3 regions of the Pseudomonas sp. MT3 genome follow, and region 3 is predicted to be linked to each of the others. Evidence: predicted binding sites of a transcription regulator. Region 3 holds the regulator's gene; each other region holds the start of a gene.
What was found. Region 3 encodes sigma-54, which starts transcription at its own class of promoters, with help from an activator protein. Its sites were predicted from a motif close to ANTGGCATNNANNTTGCTNT; they were not measured.

Region 1 (4,163 bases), on a different contig from region 3:
CGTAGACGATCGGGAAGTCCAGTTGCTCGTCGGTGGCGCCGAGGTTGTCGAACAGGTCGAAGATCTGGTCGATGACCCAGTCAGGACGCGCGCCCGGACGGTCGATCTTGTTCACCACGACGATCGGACGCAGGCCGGCCTTGAAGGCCTTCTGGGTCACGAAGCGGGTCTGCGGCATGGGGCCGTCCTGGGCGTCGACCACCAGCAGCACGGAGTCCACCATGGACATCACGCGCTCTACTTCACCGCCGAAGTCGGCGTGGCCGGGGGTGTCGACGATGTTGATGCTGTAGTCGTTCCACTTCAGCGCGGTGTTCTTCGCCAGGATGGTGATGCCACGCTCTTTTTCCTGGTCGTTGGAGTCCATCACGCGCTCGTTTTCCGCTTCTTTGCGGTCGAGGGTGCCGGACAGGCGCAGGAGCTTGTCTACGAGGGTGGTCTTGCCATGGTCGACGTGGGCGATGATGGCGATGTTGCGCAGTTTTTCGATCACAGTGTCAGTCTCGATAGTGAATCTTCGGCTGCCGTTTTCGGCAGCGGGGGCCGGGCCGTGGCGCGGCGGTGCAAAAGGTCAGGGCGTGAGCCTACGCACCGAATGTGTCGGGAGGTCGGTGGCGGATACTGCCGCCGAACAGTCCGGGCTGGCGGCGTTGGTCCGCGCCTTTATTGCGGACGGTAAACACGCACATTGGTGTGCCCTTCGTTGACCAGGTGGTGGGCGTGCAGGCGACTCATCACGCCCTTGTCGCAGTACAGGAGGTACTGGCGGTTGGGATCCAGTTCCTTGAACTTGCTGTTGATCGCGTAGAACGGCATGGGCAGCACTTCGATGCCTTCGAGCGCCAGCGGTTCATCTTCCTGGGCATCCGGGTGACGGATGTCCACCACGATCTGGCCCGGCAGCACTTCGTCGACCATTTCCACCGGCAGGTCCTTGCCCAGTTCGTCGATCACGCGGTCGACGGTCATCTGGGTGGAGCGCTCCAGGGCGCGGTCGAGCACGGCCATGTCGAACTTGGTTTCTTCGTGGTCGACGCGGTAAGGCTTGGCCTGGGTGGTCGGGTTCACCGAGATCACGCCGCAGTATTCGGGCATGTGCTTGGCGAACTCGGCGGTGCCGATCCGGGTCGCGGTGTCGATGATGTCCTGCTTGTGGCTGACGATCAGCGGACGCAGCACCAGGGTATCGGTCACCCGGTCGATCACCGAGAGGTTCGGCAGGGTCTGGCTGGACACCTGGGAGATCGCCTCGCCGGTCACCAGGGCGTTCAGCTCCAGGCGCTCGGCCACGCGGCTGGCGGCGCGCAGCATCATGCGCTTGAGGGTCACGCCCATGTAGCTGTCGTCGACCTTGGTGAGAATCTCGCCGACCACTTCCTCGAAGGGCACGCTGACGAACAGCACGCGCTGGGAACGGCCGTACTTCTCCCACAGGTAGTGCGCGACTTCCATCACGCCCAGCTCGTGGGCGCGGCCGCCGAGGTTGAAGAACACGAAGTGGCTGATCATGCCGCGGCGCATCATCTGGTAGGCCGCCACGGTGGAGTCGAAGCCGCCGGACATCAGCACCAGCACCTGCTCCAGCGCGCCCAGCGGGTAGCCGCCGAGGCCTTCGTGCTGGGCATGGATCACGTACAGGCGGTCGTAGCGGATTTCCACCCGCACCTGCACTTCCGGGTTCTTCAGCGACACGCCCGCAGCGCCGCACTGCTGGCGCAGGCCACCGCCGACGTAACGCTCGACGTCGATGGAGGTGAACGGGTGCTTGCCGGCGCGCTTGCAGCGCATGGAGAAGATCTTGCCCGGCAGCTTGTCGGCGAAGTGCAGCTTGCACTTCTCCAGAATGTCGTCGAAGTCGCCCAGCGGGTATTCGTGCACTTCCAGGAAGTGGCCGATGCCCGGCGTGCAGCTCAGGCGCTCGATCATCTCGCGCAGGACCTTGGGGTCGGTGACCTTGGTCTCGACGTCCAGGTTGTCCCACTCGCCTTCCACCAGCAGCTCGGGATCGAGGTCGCGGAGCACCGTGCGAATGTTCTTCGCCAGCTGGCGGATGAAGCGCTTGCGCACCGGCCGGCTCTTGATGGTGATTTCCTGGAAGACCTTGACGATGAGTTTCATGCGGACCGGGCGATTGCAATGGGACGGAAAAAAAGGGGCAAGATTATATCCGAAATTGCTCAAGACTTGAGCAGAAATCGGAGACTTTCTTTTGGGTGCACCAAAATGGAATGCCGCACCACAATGAAGCACTAAAACGGTGCACAATTACCCGGAAATTCCTGGTCGCACTCGCCGAAGCCCCGCAAATCAGCGGTTCTGCACGATTACGGGCACTGGCACGCAACTTGCTCCCTTGTGAGGCAGGTTGCCCTGACGGAGTATTCCGGCCGGCATCACCCGATCCTGGGGCACAGAAGTTCCCAGCTCTAATCCCTCCTGGAGGACAGCATGTCGTACAAGTCGCAACAACTGATCAAAGATCATGACGTGAAGTGGGTTGACCTGCGCTTCACCGATACCAAAGGCAAGCAGCAACACGTCACCATGCCGGCCCGCGACGCGCTGGACGATGACTTCTTCGAAGCCGGCAAGATGTTCGACGGCTCCTCCATCGAAGGCTGGAAGGGCATCGAAGCCTCCGACATGATCCTGCTGCCGGACGACAGCACCGCCGTGCTCGACCCGTTCACCGAAGAGCCGACCCTGATCCTGGTCTGCGACATCATCGAGCCGAGCACCATGCAGGGCTACGAGCGCGACCCGCGCAACATCGCCAAGCGCGCCGAGGAATACCTGAAGTCCACCGGTATCGGTGACACCGTATTCGTCGGCCCGGAGCCGGAGTTCTTCATCTTCGACGAAGTGAAGTTCAAGTCCGACATCTCCGGCTCGATGTTCAAGATCTACTCCGAGCAGGCTTCCTGGAACACCGACGCCGACATCGAAAGCGGCAACAAGGGCCACCGTCCGGGCGTGAAAGGCGGCTACTTCCCGGTACCGCCGGTCGACCACGACCACGAAATCCGTACCGCCATGTGTAATGCCATGGAAGAAATGGGCCTGGTCATCGAAGTTCACCACCACGAAGTGGCGACTGCCGGCCAGAACGAAATCGGCGTGCAGTTCAACACCCTGGTGAAGAAGGCCGACGAAGTCCAGACCCTGAAGTACTGCATCCACAACGTCGCCGACGCCTACGGCAAGACCGTGACCTTCATGCCGAAGCCGCTGTACGGCGACAACGGCTCGGGCATGCACGTGCACATGTCCATCTCGAAAGACGGCAAGAACACCTTCGCCGGTGAAGGCTATGCCGGCCTGTCCGAGACCGCCCTGTACTTCATCGGCGGCATCATCAAGCACGGCAAGGCCCTGAACGGCTTCACCAACCCGGCCACCAACTCCTACAAGCGTCTGGTTCCGGGCTTCGAAGCCCCAGTCATGCTGGCCTACTCCGCCCGCAACCGTTCCGCCTCGATCCGTATTCCGTACGTGTCCAGCCCGAAAGCCCGCCGCATCGAAGCGCGCTTCCCGGACCCGGCTGCCAACCCGTACCTGTGCTTCGCCGCGCTGCTGATGGCCGGCCTGGACGGCATCCAGAACAAGATTCACCCCGGCGATGCCGCCGACAAGAACCTGTACGACCTGCCGCCGGAAGAGGCGAAGGAAATCCCGCAGGTTTGCGGCAGCCTGAAAGAGGCGCTGGAAGAACTCGACAAGGGCCGTGCGTTCCTGACCAAGGGCGGCGTGTTCACCGACGAGTTCATCGATGCCTACATCGAGCTGAAGTCGGAAGAAGAGATCAAGGTGCGCACCTTCGTGCACCCGCTGGAATACGACCTGTACTACAGCGTCTGATCCACGAATACCTATATAAATAGCGTCAGCATTAAGGCCTCCTTCGGGAGGCCTTTTTTATGGACTCAGGAAAGCTGGCACCCGCTATTTTGTAGGAGCGAGCTTGCTCGCGAACCGACCCAGCACCGGTGCCGTCGGGTAATCCGTTCGCGAGCAAGCTCGCTCCTACGAAGAGCAGCGCCGCGAAGCGGAATCAGATCCCGCCGTCTACTGGCACGCCCTGCCCCTCGTCGTCCTCGCGCTGCGAGGTGCGCATCCGCGAGAGCTGCACATTCAGCCGCGGCATCGACAGTTCGAGGCCCGCC
Region 2 (4,163 bases), on a different contig from region 3:
GCCGCCAGGCGCTGGACTACCTGCGGCAGATGGTGGAGGCGGGCGGGCATCCGGGCAGCGAGCTGCTGATGGTGATCTCGGACATCGAGATGCCGGAAATGGATGGCTACACCCTGACCGCGGAAATCCGTCACGACCCGCGCATGCAGGATGTGCATATTCTCCTGCATACTTCGCTGTCCGGGGTGTTCAACCAGGCGATGGTGAAGAAGGTCGGCGCTGACGACTTCCTCGCCAAGTTCCGTCCCGACGACCTGGCCGCCCGCGTGGCGGACCGGATCAAGGCGGTGGACGGCACGGCGGCCTGAGTAGGCCCGTGCGGGTCAATGGGGCGGCGCCGGTGCCGCCCCCCGGTCTTCGGCTATGGTTTTTGAACACCGGTCAGGCAGTTGCCGCCGTGTCGACGGCAACCGTCCATGAGTAAAGAGGCGTATCTGTGACATCCACCAATGCTGATTTCGAGCTGTTCCGGGATTTCCTGGAGAAGACCTGCGGCATCCTTCTGGGCGCCAACAAGCAGTATCTGGTCGCCAGCCGCTTGAACAAGTTGATGGAGCAGCAGGGCATCAAGTCCCTCGGGGAACTGGTGCAGAAGGTCCAGGGCCGCAGCCAGTTGCGCGAGCAGGTGGTGGACGCCATGACCACTAACGAGACCCTGTGGTTTCGCGATACCTATCCCTTCGACGTGCTGAAAAGCCGGGTGCTGCCGGAGATGATCAAGGCCAGCCCCGGCCAGCGCCTGCGCATCTGGTCGGCGGCCTGCTCCTCGGGACAGGAACCCTATTCGCTGTCGATGTCCATCGACGAATTCGAGCGCACCAACCTCGGCCAGCTCAAGGCCGGCGTGCAGATCGTCGCCACCGATCTTTCCGGCTCCATGCTCACTGCCTGCCGCGCCGGCGAGTACGACAGCCTGGCCATCGGCCGCGGCCTGTCGCAGGAGCGCCTGGCCCGCTACTTCGACCAGAAGACGCCGGGGCGCTGGACGGTCAAGCCGGCGATCAGGAGCCGCGTGGAGTTTCGCGCGCTGAACCTGCTGGACAGCTATGCCACGCTGGGCAAGTTCGACATGGTGTTCTGCCGCAATGTGCTGATCTATTTCTCGGCGGAGATGAAGCGCGACATCCTGCTGCGCATCCATGCCACGTTGAAGCCGGGCGGGTACCTGTTCCTCGGTGCGTCGGAAGCGCTCAATGCGTTGCCGGACCATTACCAGATGGTCCAGTGCAGTCCGGGGATCATCTACAAGGCCAAGTGATGGGGGGGCGGGGGCTTGATGGTTTTTCAGGATGAATGACGTTTCAAGCGTTATCCGCCGTCTTGGTCGGTGTTTCTGCGTCGCTCCGCCCCTACGAAAGGCAACCAGAAGCGGCAGCGGTGCAGAAGGGCGGCGCGCTTGCCGCCTTGCTCCCGGCGGCAAGGAAACCGGTTGCCGCTTGCCGCTGTTTGCCGCCCCTTGCCGCTCTCGATATGCACTCAAGCCATTGATATTAAAGGATATGTAAATCTGGCACGCACCTTGCTGAAGTGTTGGCAAGCCCACACCGGCAAACAGGTTCGCGACCATGAGCATCAGCTTCGACAAAGCCCTCGGCATCCACCAGCAAGCGCTGAGCTTCCGCTCCCAGCGCGCTGAAGTCCTGGCCAACAACCTGGCCAACGCCGACACGCCGAACTACAAGGCGCGCGACCTGGATTTCGCCTCGGTGCTGGCGGCCCAGTCCGACAAGCTCAAGAACGGTACCTTCAACGCCACCCGGACCAACGCGCACCACATCGCCGCCGAGGGTTTCGGCATGGGCGACGAGTCGCTGAAGTACCGCAACCCGACCCAGCCGTCGATCGACCAGAACACCGTCGATGAACAGATCGAACAGTCCAACTACGCGGAGAACTCCGTGCAGTTCCAGGCCTCCTTCACCTTCCTCAACAACAAGTTCAAAGGGCTGATGAACGCCCTGCGCGGGGAGTAATCGCCATGTCGCTCGCCAGTGTCTTCAACATCGCCGGTACCGGCATGAGTGCCCAGACCACCCGTCTGAACACCACCGCGTCGAACATCGCCAACGCTGAGACCGTCTCCTCCAGCGTCGACCAGACCTACCGTGCCCGCCACCCGGTGTTTGCCACCCTGTTCCAGCAGGCCTGGGGCGGCGACCAGGGTTCGCTGTTCGGCGAGACCGACCAGGCCGGCACCGGCGTGCAGGTGCTGGGCGTGGTCGAGGACAAGAGCTCGCTGATCCCGCGCTACGAGCCCAACCACCCGGCCGCCGACAAGGATGGCTACGTCTACTACCCCAACGTCAACGTGGTGGAGGAGATGGCCGACATGATCTCCGCCAGCCGCGCGTTCCAGACCAACGCGGAAATGATGAACACCGCCAAGCAGATGATGCAGAAGGTCCTGACCCTGGGTCAGTAAGCGCTGAGGAAGCACGATGAGCATCGACAACAGCAGCATCAATGGCACCGGCTCGGTTCTGGACCAGTACTCGATCCAGAACGACAGCAAGGGCACGACCGGCAAGAACAACCTCGGCAAGGATGAGTTCCTCAAGCTGCTGGTCGCGCAGATGAACAACCAGGACCCGATGTCGCCGCAGGAAAACGGCGAGTTCATCGCCCAGCTGGCGCAGTTCAGTACCGTGGAAGGCATCCAGTCGCTGAACAGCAGCATGGACAGCATCCTCTCCAACTACCAGTCGTCCCAGGCCCTGCAGGCCTCGTCGCTGGTGGGGCGCAAGGTCATCGTGCCGACCGACAAGTCGATGGTCGACACCGCCGAAACCTTCAAGGGCACCTACACCCTGCCGGTTTCCACGGCCAACAGCTGGGTCAACATCTATGACGACAAGGGCACCCTGGTGAACCGCATCGAGATGGGCCAGCAGACCGCCGGCAACGTCAACTTCATGTGGGACGGCAAGGATTCGAGCGGCAATCTCATGCCGCCGGGACGCTACAAGTTCGAGGCGCAGACCAACTACGAAGGCCAGACCTACGGCCTGACCACCTTCCTGCCGGCCAACGTCGACAGCGTGACCCTCGGGCAGAACGGCGGCGAGCTGACGCTGAACCTCGCCGGGCTGGGCAGCATCGGCCTGTCCAAAGTGCAGATCATCGGCCAGTAACGGACCAGACCAGGAGCCATCGAGCTGGCGCTGGGCAAGGCTGAAGTGGACGAGGACGCGGTTTGCAAATGAGCCGTCCGAGCCCGCTTCCAACACCGCCCAGCCGACGCGCAGAGGCTCCTGAACAGATTCGCGTCGGCGATACCGACAAGGAGATTAGAGATGTCTTTCAATATCGGACTCAGCGGCATCAAGGCCGCCTCCAGTGACCTGAACACCACCGGCAACAACATCGCCAACGCCAGCACCGTCGGCTTCAAGCAGTCACGTTCGGAGTTCTCCGATGTCTATGCCGCCTCCGTGCTGGGCTCCGGCAGCAACCCGGTCGGCAGCGGCGTGCTGCTGTCCAACGTCTCGCAGCTGTTCAACCAGGGCACCATCGATTCCACGCAGAACGCGCTGGACATGGCCATCAACGGCAACGGCTTCTTCGTCACCAGCAACAACGGCGCGATCAGCTACACCCGTGCCGGCTACTTCGGTACCGACAAGAACGGCTATGTGGTCGACAACAACGGCTACCGCCTGCAGGGCTACCCGGTGAACGGCCAGGGCCAGTTGCAGAACGGCGTGGTCGGAGACCTGCGCATCGAAACCGGCAACCAGGCGCCGAAGGCCACCAGCCAGATCGCCCAGACCTTCAACCTGAACTCCACCAACACCACGCCGACGGTCACCCCGTTCAACGCCAACGACCCGACCACCTACAACTCCTCGACCTCGGTGAACGTCTACGACAGCCAGGGCAATGCCCATGTGCTGACCCAGTACTTCACCAAGACCGGTCCCAACGACTGGACCATGAACGTGCTGGTTGACGGCCGCAACCCGGGCAATCCGACCGACGATACCGCCGCCATCACCGCTGCGACCAATGCGGCGGGTGCGACGGGGGCCGATGCGGCGAGCGTTCTTGCGGCGGTCAGCGACCCTGCCGCCGGTGCCTCGGCGGCTGCCGTCGCCGCCGCCACCGCAGCGGCCAATGCTCCGGGCGCCACCGCCGCCAGCGTGCTGGCCGCGGTCAACGGCATG
Region 3 (4,163 bases):
ACGGTGCTTTCCGGGTTGCGTCCTACGCGAATCTGGCAGGGGTAGCGTCCCGCCACGCCGACGAATTTGGCTGCTGCACGGGCGTGCAGACCAAGCTTGTTGATGATGGTGATTTCGAGGGCGGGCATCGCGAGGGGCTGTCCTTTGTTGTGTGTTGCTACTAGCTCAGGTCGCGGTGGCGAATCTGCACGTTGGTGAGGCTTTCCTTGAGGGCCTTGCCGATGCGTTCGGCCAGGTAGGTCGAGCGATGCTGGCCACCGGTACAGCCGATGGCGATGGTGACATAGGCCCGGTTGCTCGCGGCGAAGCGCGGCAGCCACTTGTTCAGGTAGCCGAGGATATCCTGGTACATCTCCTCGACGTCGGGTTGCGCGGCCAGGTACTCCTGGACATCCGCGTCGAGCCCGGTGTGTTCGCGCAGCTCGGGCTTCCAGTACGGATTGGGCAGGCAGCGCACGTCGAACACCAGGTCGGCGTCCACCGGCATGCCGCGCTTGAAGCCGAAGGACTCGACGAGGAAGGCGGTACCCAGTTCGGGTTTGTTCAAGAGGCGCAGCTTGAGCACGTCGCGCAGCTGATAGAGGTTCAGGTTCGTGGTGTTGAGCTTGAGATCGGCCAGGTCGGCGATCGGCGCCAGCAGGTACGCCTCGTCTGCGATGGCTTCGGCCAGCGAGCGACTGTCGCTGGTCAGCGGGTGGCGCCGGCGCGTCTCGGAGAAGCGCTTGAGCAGCGTCTCGTCATCGGCATCGAGGTACAGCACGTCGCACTGGATGTGCTTGTCGCGGGCTTCCTGCAGCAACTCGGGGAAGCGCTGCAGCTGGCTGGGCAGGTTGCGCGCGTCGATGGAGACGGCGACCTGCGGGTGCAGCAGTTCGGTGTGCAGCAACGCACGTTGCGCCAGGTCCGGGAGGAGGCTGGCGGGCAGGTTGTCGATGCAGTAGAAACCGTTGTCCTCGAGCACGTTGAGTGCGGTGCTCTTGCCCGAGCCGGACCGTCCGCTGATGATGATCAGGCGCATGATCAGTGGCCGTTCTGGAAGTCCACGACGATCCGGTACAGCTCTTCGCCGTTGGCGGCGTGGCGCAGGCGGTCACGGACGTCGGAACGGTCGAGCATGGAAGCAATCTGCCGAAGCAGCTCCAGATGCTCTTCGGTGGCGGCTTCCGGCACCAGCAGGACGAACAGCAGATCGACCGGCGCGCCGTCGAGGGCGTCGAAGTCGACCGGGGCGTCCAGGTGCAGGATCGCGCTGATGGGGGACTGGCAGCCGGGGAGGCGGCAGTGCGGAATGGCGATGCCATTGCCGAATCCGGTGGAGCCCAGGCGTTCCCGAGCCACCAGGTTTTCGAAGATGTCTTGCGCATCGAAACCTGGTAGCTCGCGAGCTACCAGGTTTGCGATTTGTTCAAGGACGCGTTTTTTACTGCCGCCCGGCACGTTCACCAGGGAACGGCCGGGGGTCAGGATTTGCTCGAGTCGAATCATAGGGAAGGGTTAACGGACGCCAACACCCTGCTGGCGTTCGAGGTATTTTTCCTTGTGCTTGATCAGTTGGCGGTCGAGCTTGTCGGTGAGCAGGTCGATGGCTGCGTACATGTCTTCATGTTCGGCACAGGCCACCACCTCACCCCCTGCGATATGCAGGGTGGCTTCGATTTTCTGCTTCAGTTTCTCGACCTCCATGATGACCTGAACATTGGTGATCTTGTCGAAGTGGCGCTCCAGTCGTCCGAGTTTTTCGACGACATAGTCGCGCAGGGCGTCGGTCACATCCAGTTGATGTCCACTGATGTTGACTTGCATACCGCTTTCTCCTTATTGCCCGTGTATAAGTGGCAGGTTAGGTGGCCTGCCGCCGGAACACTTTGGCGTGGATCAACGTCATACCAGTCGCTTGCGTTCGCTGGAGGGAGCAATCCCCAAGGACTCCCGGTACTTGGCGACGGTGCGACGTGCCACTTGAATGCCCTGTGCTTCCAGTAAACCAGCGATCTTGCTGTCACTCAATGGCTTTTTCGGACTTTCCGCCGCGACCAGTTTCTTGATGATGGCGCGGATCGCGGTGGACGAGCATTCGCCGCCCTCGGCGGTGCTGACGTGGCTGGAGAAGAAGTACTTCAGCTCGAAGATGCCACGCGGGGTATGCATGAATTTCTGCGTGGTGACGCGCGAGATGGTCGACTCGTGCATGCCCACGGCTTCGGCGATGTCGTGCAGGACCAGGGGCTTCATCGCCTCCTCGCCGTATTCGAGGAAACCGCGCTGGTGTTCGACGATCTGGGTCGCCACCTTCATCAGCGTCTCGTTGCGGCTCTGCAGGCTCTTGATGAACCAGCGCGCTTCCTGCAACTGGTTGCGCATGAAGGTGTTGTCGGCGCTGGAATCCGCCCGGCGCACCAGGCCGGCGTACTGCGAGTTGACCCGCAGGCGCGGCACGGCTTCCTGGTTCAGCTCTACCAGCCAGCGGTCGTTGTGTTTCCGGACGATGACATCCGGCACCACGTATTCGGCTTCGCCGGACTCGATCTGCGAGCCGGGACGCGGGTGCAGCGACTGGATCAGCTCGATGGTCTCGCGCAACTCGTCTTCCTTGAGCTTCATGCGCCGCATCAGTTGGCTGTAGTCGCGGCTGCCGAGCAGGTCGAGATGATCGGAGACCAGCTTCAGGGCCTCGGTCAGCAGGTAGGTCTTGGCCGGCAACTGGCGCAGTTGCAGCAACAGGCATTCGCGCAGGTTGCGTGCGCCGACGCCGGCGGGTTCGAGTTGCTGCACGCGGCGCAGGACGACTTCCACCTCGTCCATCTCCACGCCCAGTTCCGGGTCGATGGAGGCGAGGATGTCGTCGAGGGACTCTTCGAGATAACCGTCGTCGTTGATGCCGTCGATGATACTCAGGGCGATCAGGCGGTCGGTGTCGGACATCGGCGCCAGGTTGACCTGCCAGAGCAGGTGGCTCTGCAGGCTTTCGCCAGCGGAGGTGCGGGCGGTGAAGTCCCACTCGTCATCGTCGCTGCTGGGCAGGCTGCTGGCGCTGGTCTGGTAGATGTCTTCCCAGGCGGTATCGACCGGCAGCTCGTTAGGGATGCGCTCGGCCCACTGGTCCTCGTCGAGGCTGTCGACGCTGGGGGTAGTGTTTTCCTGGAAGCTGTCCTGCGAGTTGCTGCTGGCGCCCTGGGCGGCGGAGTCGTCGCCGTCGGCCATTGGGTCGCTGTTGTCGTAGTCGTCGCCGTCTTCCTGACGTTCCAGCATCGGGTTGGACTCCAGGGCTTCCTGGATTTCCTGTTGCAGGTCCAGCGTGGAGAGCTGGAGCAGTCGGATGGCCTGTTGCAGCTGCGGAGTCATCGTCAGCTGCTGGCCCATCTTGAGGACGAGCGATGGTTTCATGGCTGGAACTAGGCACCTTGTTCGCTGGCGCAGCAAGCGCCATATCCACGACTACGGACGCCTGGGCGCCGCGAGGAAGCAAATTATATGCCTGAGTCTGGACGCTTTGCCTAGGGTCTGTCGACCTTTCGTTACAACCTGAGTATCGGGCAGGCTCGAGACGGCAGAATGCACGGCGCCGGACACAGGTCCGGGCCGTCGTGGAACGGGGCGAGGCGCCGCCGGAAGGGCGGCTTCCGGGTCAGAGACGGAACTCGTGGCCCAGATAGACTTCCTTCACCAGGTCGTTGGCGAGGATGGTCTCGGAGCTGCCCTCGGCGATCAGTTGGCCGTCGTTGACGATGTAGGCGGTTTCGCAGATATCCAGCGTCTCGCGGACGTTGTGATCGGTGATCAGCACACCGATGCCCTTGGCCTTGAGGTGATGGATGATCTGCTTGATGTCGCCCACGGAGATCGGGTCGACGCCGGCGAAGGGTTCGTCCAGCAGGATGAACTTCGGTGCGCTGGCCAGGGCGCGGGCGATTTCCACGCGGCGCCGCTCGCCGCCGGACAGGCTCATGCCGAGGTTGTCGCGGATGTGGTGGATGTGGAACTCCTCGAGCAGGCTTTCCAGTGCTTCCTGGCGACCGGCGCGATCCAGGTCGCTGCGTGTTTCGAGGATCGCGCTGATATTGTTGGCCACCGACAGCTTGCGGAAGATCGAGGCTTCCTGCGGCAGGTAGCCGATGCCGGCACGGGCGCGGCCATGCATGGGCAGGTGGGTGACGTCCTGGTCG

Region 1: glnA (glutamate--ammonia ligase) is a predicted target of sigma-54. The motif match lies at 2,333-2,352, and genes of this name have one in related genera.
Region 2: flgB (flagellar basal body rod protein FlgB) is a predicted target of sigma-54. The motif match lies at 1,507-1,526, and genes of this name have one in related genera.

What each region holds. Positions count from the first base shown of each region.
Region 1 covers NZ_JBTVPY010000008.1:167,456-171,618, reverse strand. Annotated here, with positions in the region: gene typA (translational GTPase TypA) at 1-493, opposite strand, end outside; gene thiI (tRNA uracil 4-sulfurtransferase ThiI) at 664-2,118, opposite strand; gene glnA (glutamate--ammonia ligase) at 2,449-3,858, shown strand; gene ACYCAX_RS10655 (mechanosensitive ion channel family protein) at 4,052-4,163, opposite strand, start outside.
Region 2 covers NZ_JBTVPY010000004.1:40,606-44,768, forward strand. Annotated here, with positions in the region: gene ACYCAX_RS05325 (chemotaxis protein CheV) at 1-308, shown strand, start outside; gene cheR (protein-glutamate O-methyltransferase CheR) at 437-1,258, shown strand; gene flgB (flagellar basal body rod protein FlgB) at 1,566-1,973, shown strand; gene flgC (flagellar basal body rod protein FlgC) at 1,979-2,422, shown strand; gene flgD (flagellar hook assembly protein FlgD) at 2,439-3,131, shown strand; gene ACYCAX_RS05350 (flagellar hook protein FlgE) at 3,294-4,163, shown strand, end outside.
Region 3 covers NZ_JBTVPY010000007.1:74,443-78,605, forward strand. Annotated here, with positions in the region: gene ACYCAX_RS09220 (HPr family phosphocarrier protein) at 1-128, opposite strand, end outside; gene rapZ (RNase adapter RapZ) at 161-1,018, opposite strand; gene ptsN (PTS IIA-like nitrogen regulatory protein PtsN) at 1,021-1,485, opposite strand; gene hpf (ribosome hibernation-promoting factor, HPF/YfiA family) at 1,495-1,803, opposite strand; gene ACYCAX_RS09240 (RNA polymerase factor sigma-54) at 1,882-3,384, opposite strand; gene lptB (LPS export ABC transporter ATP-binding protein) at 3,626-4,163, opposite strand, start outside.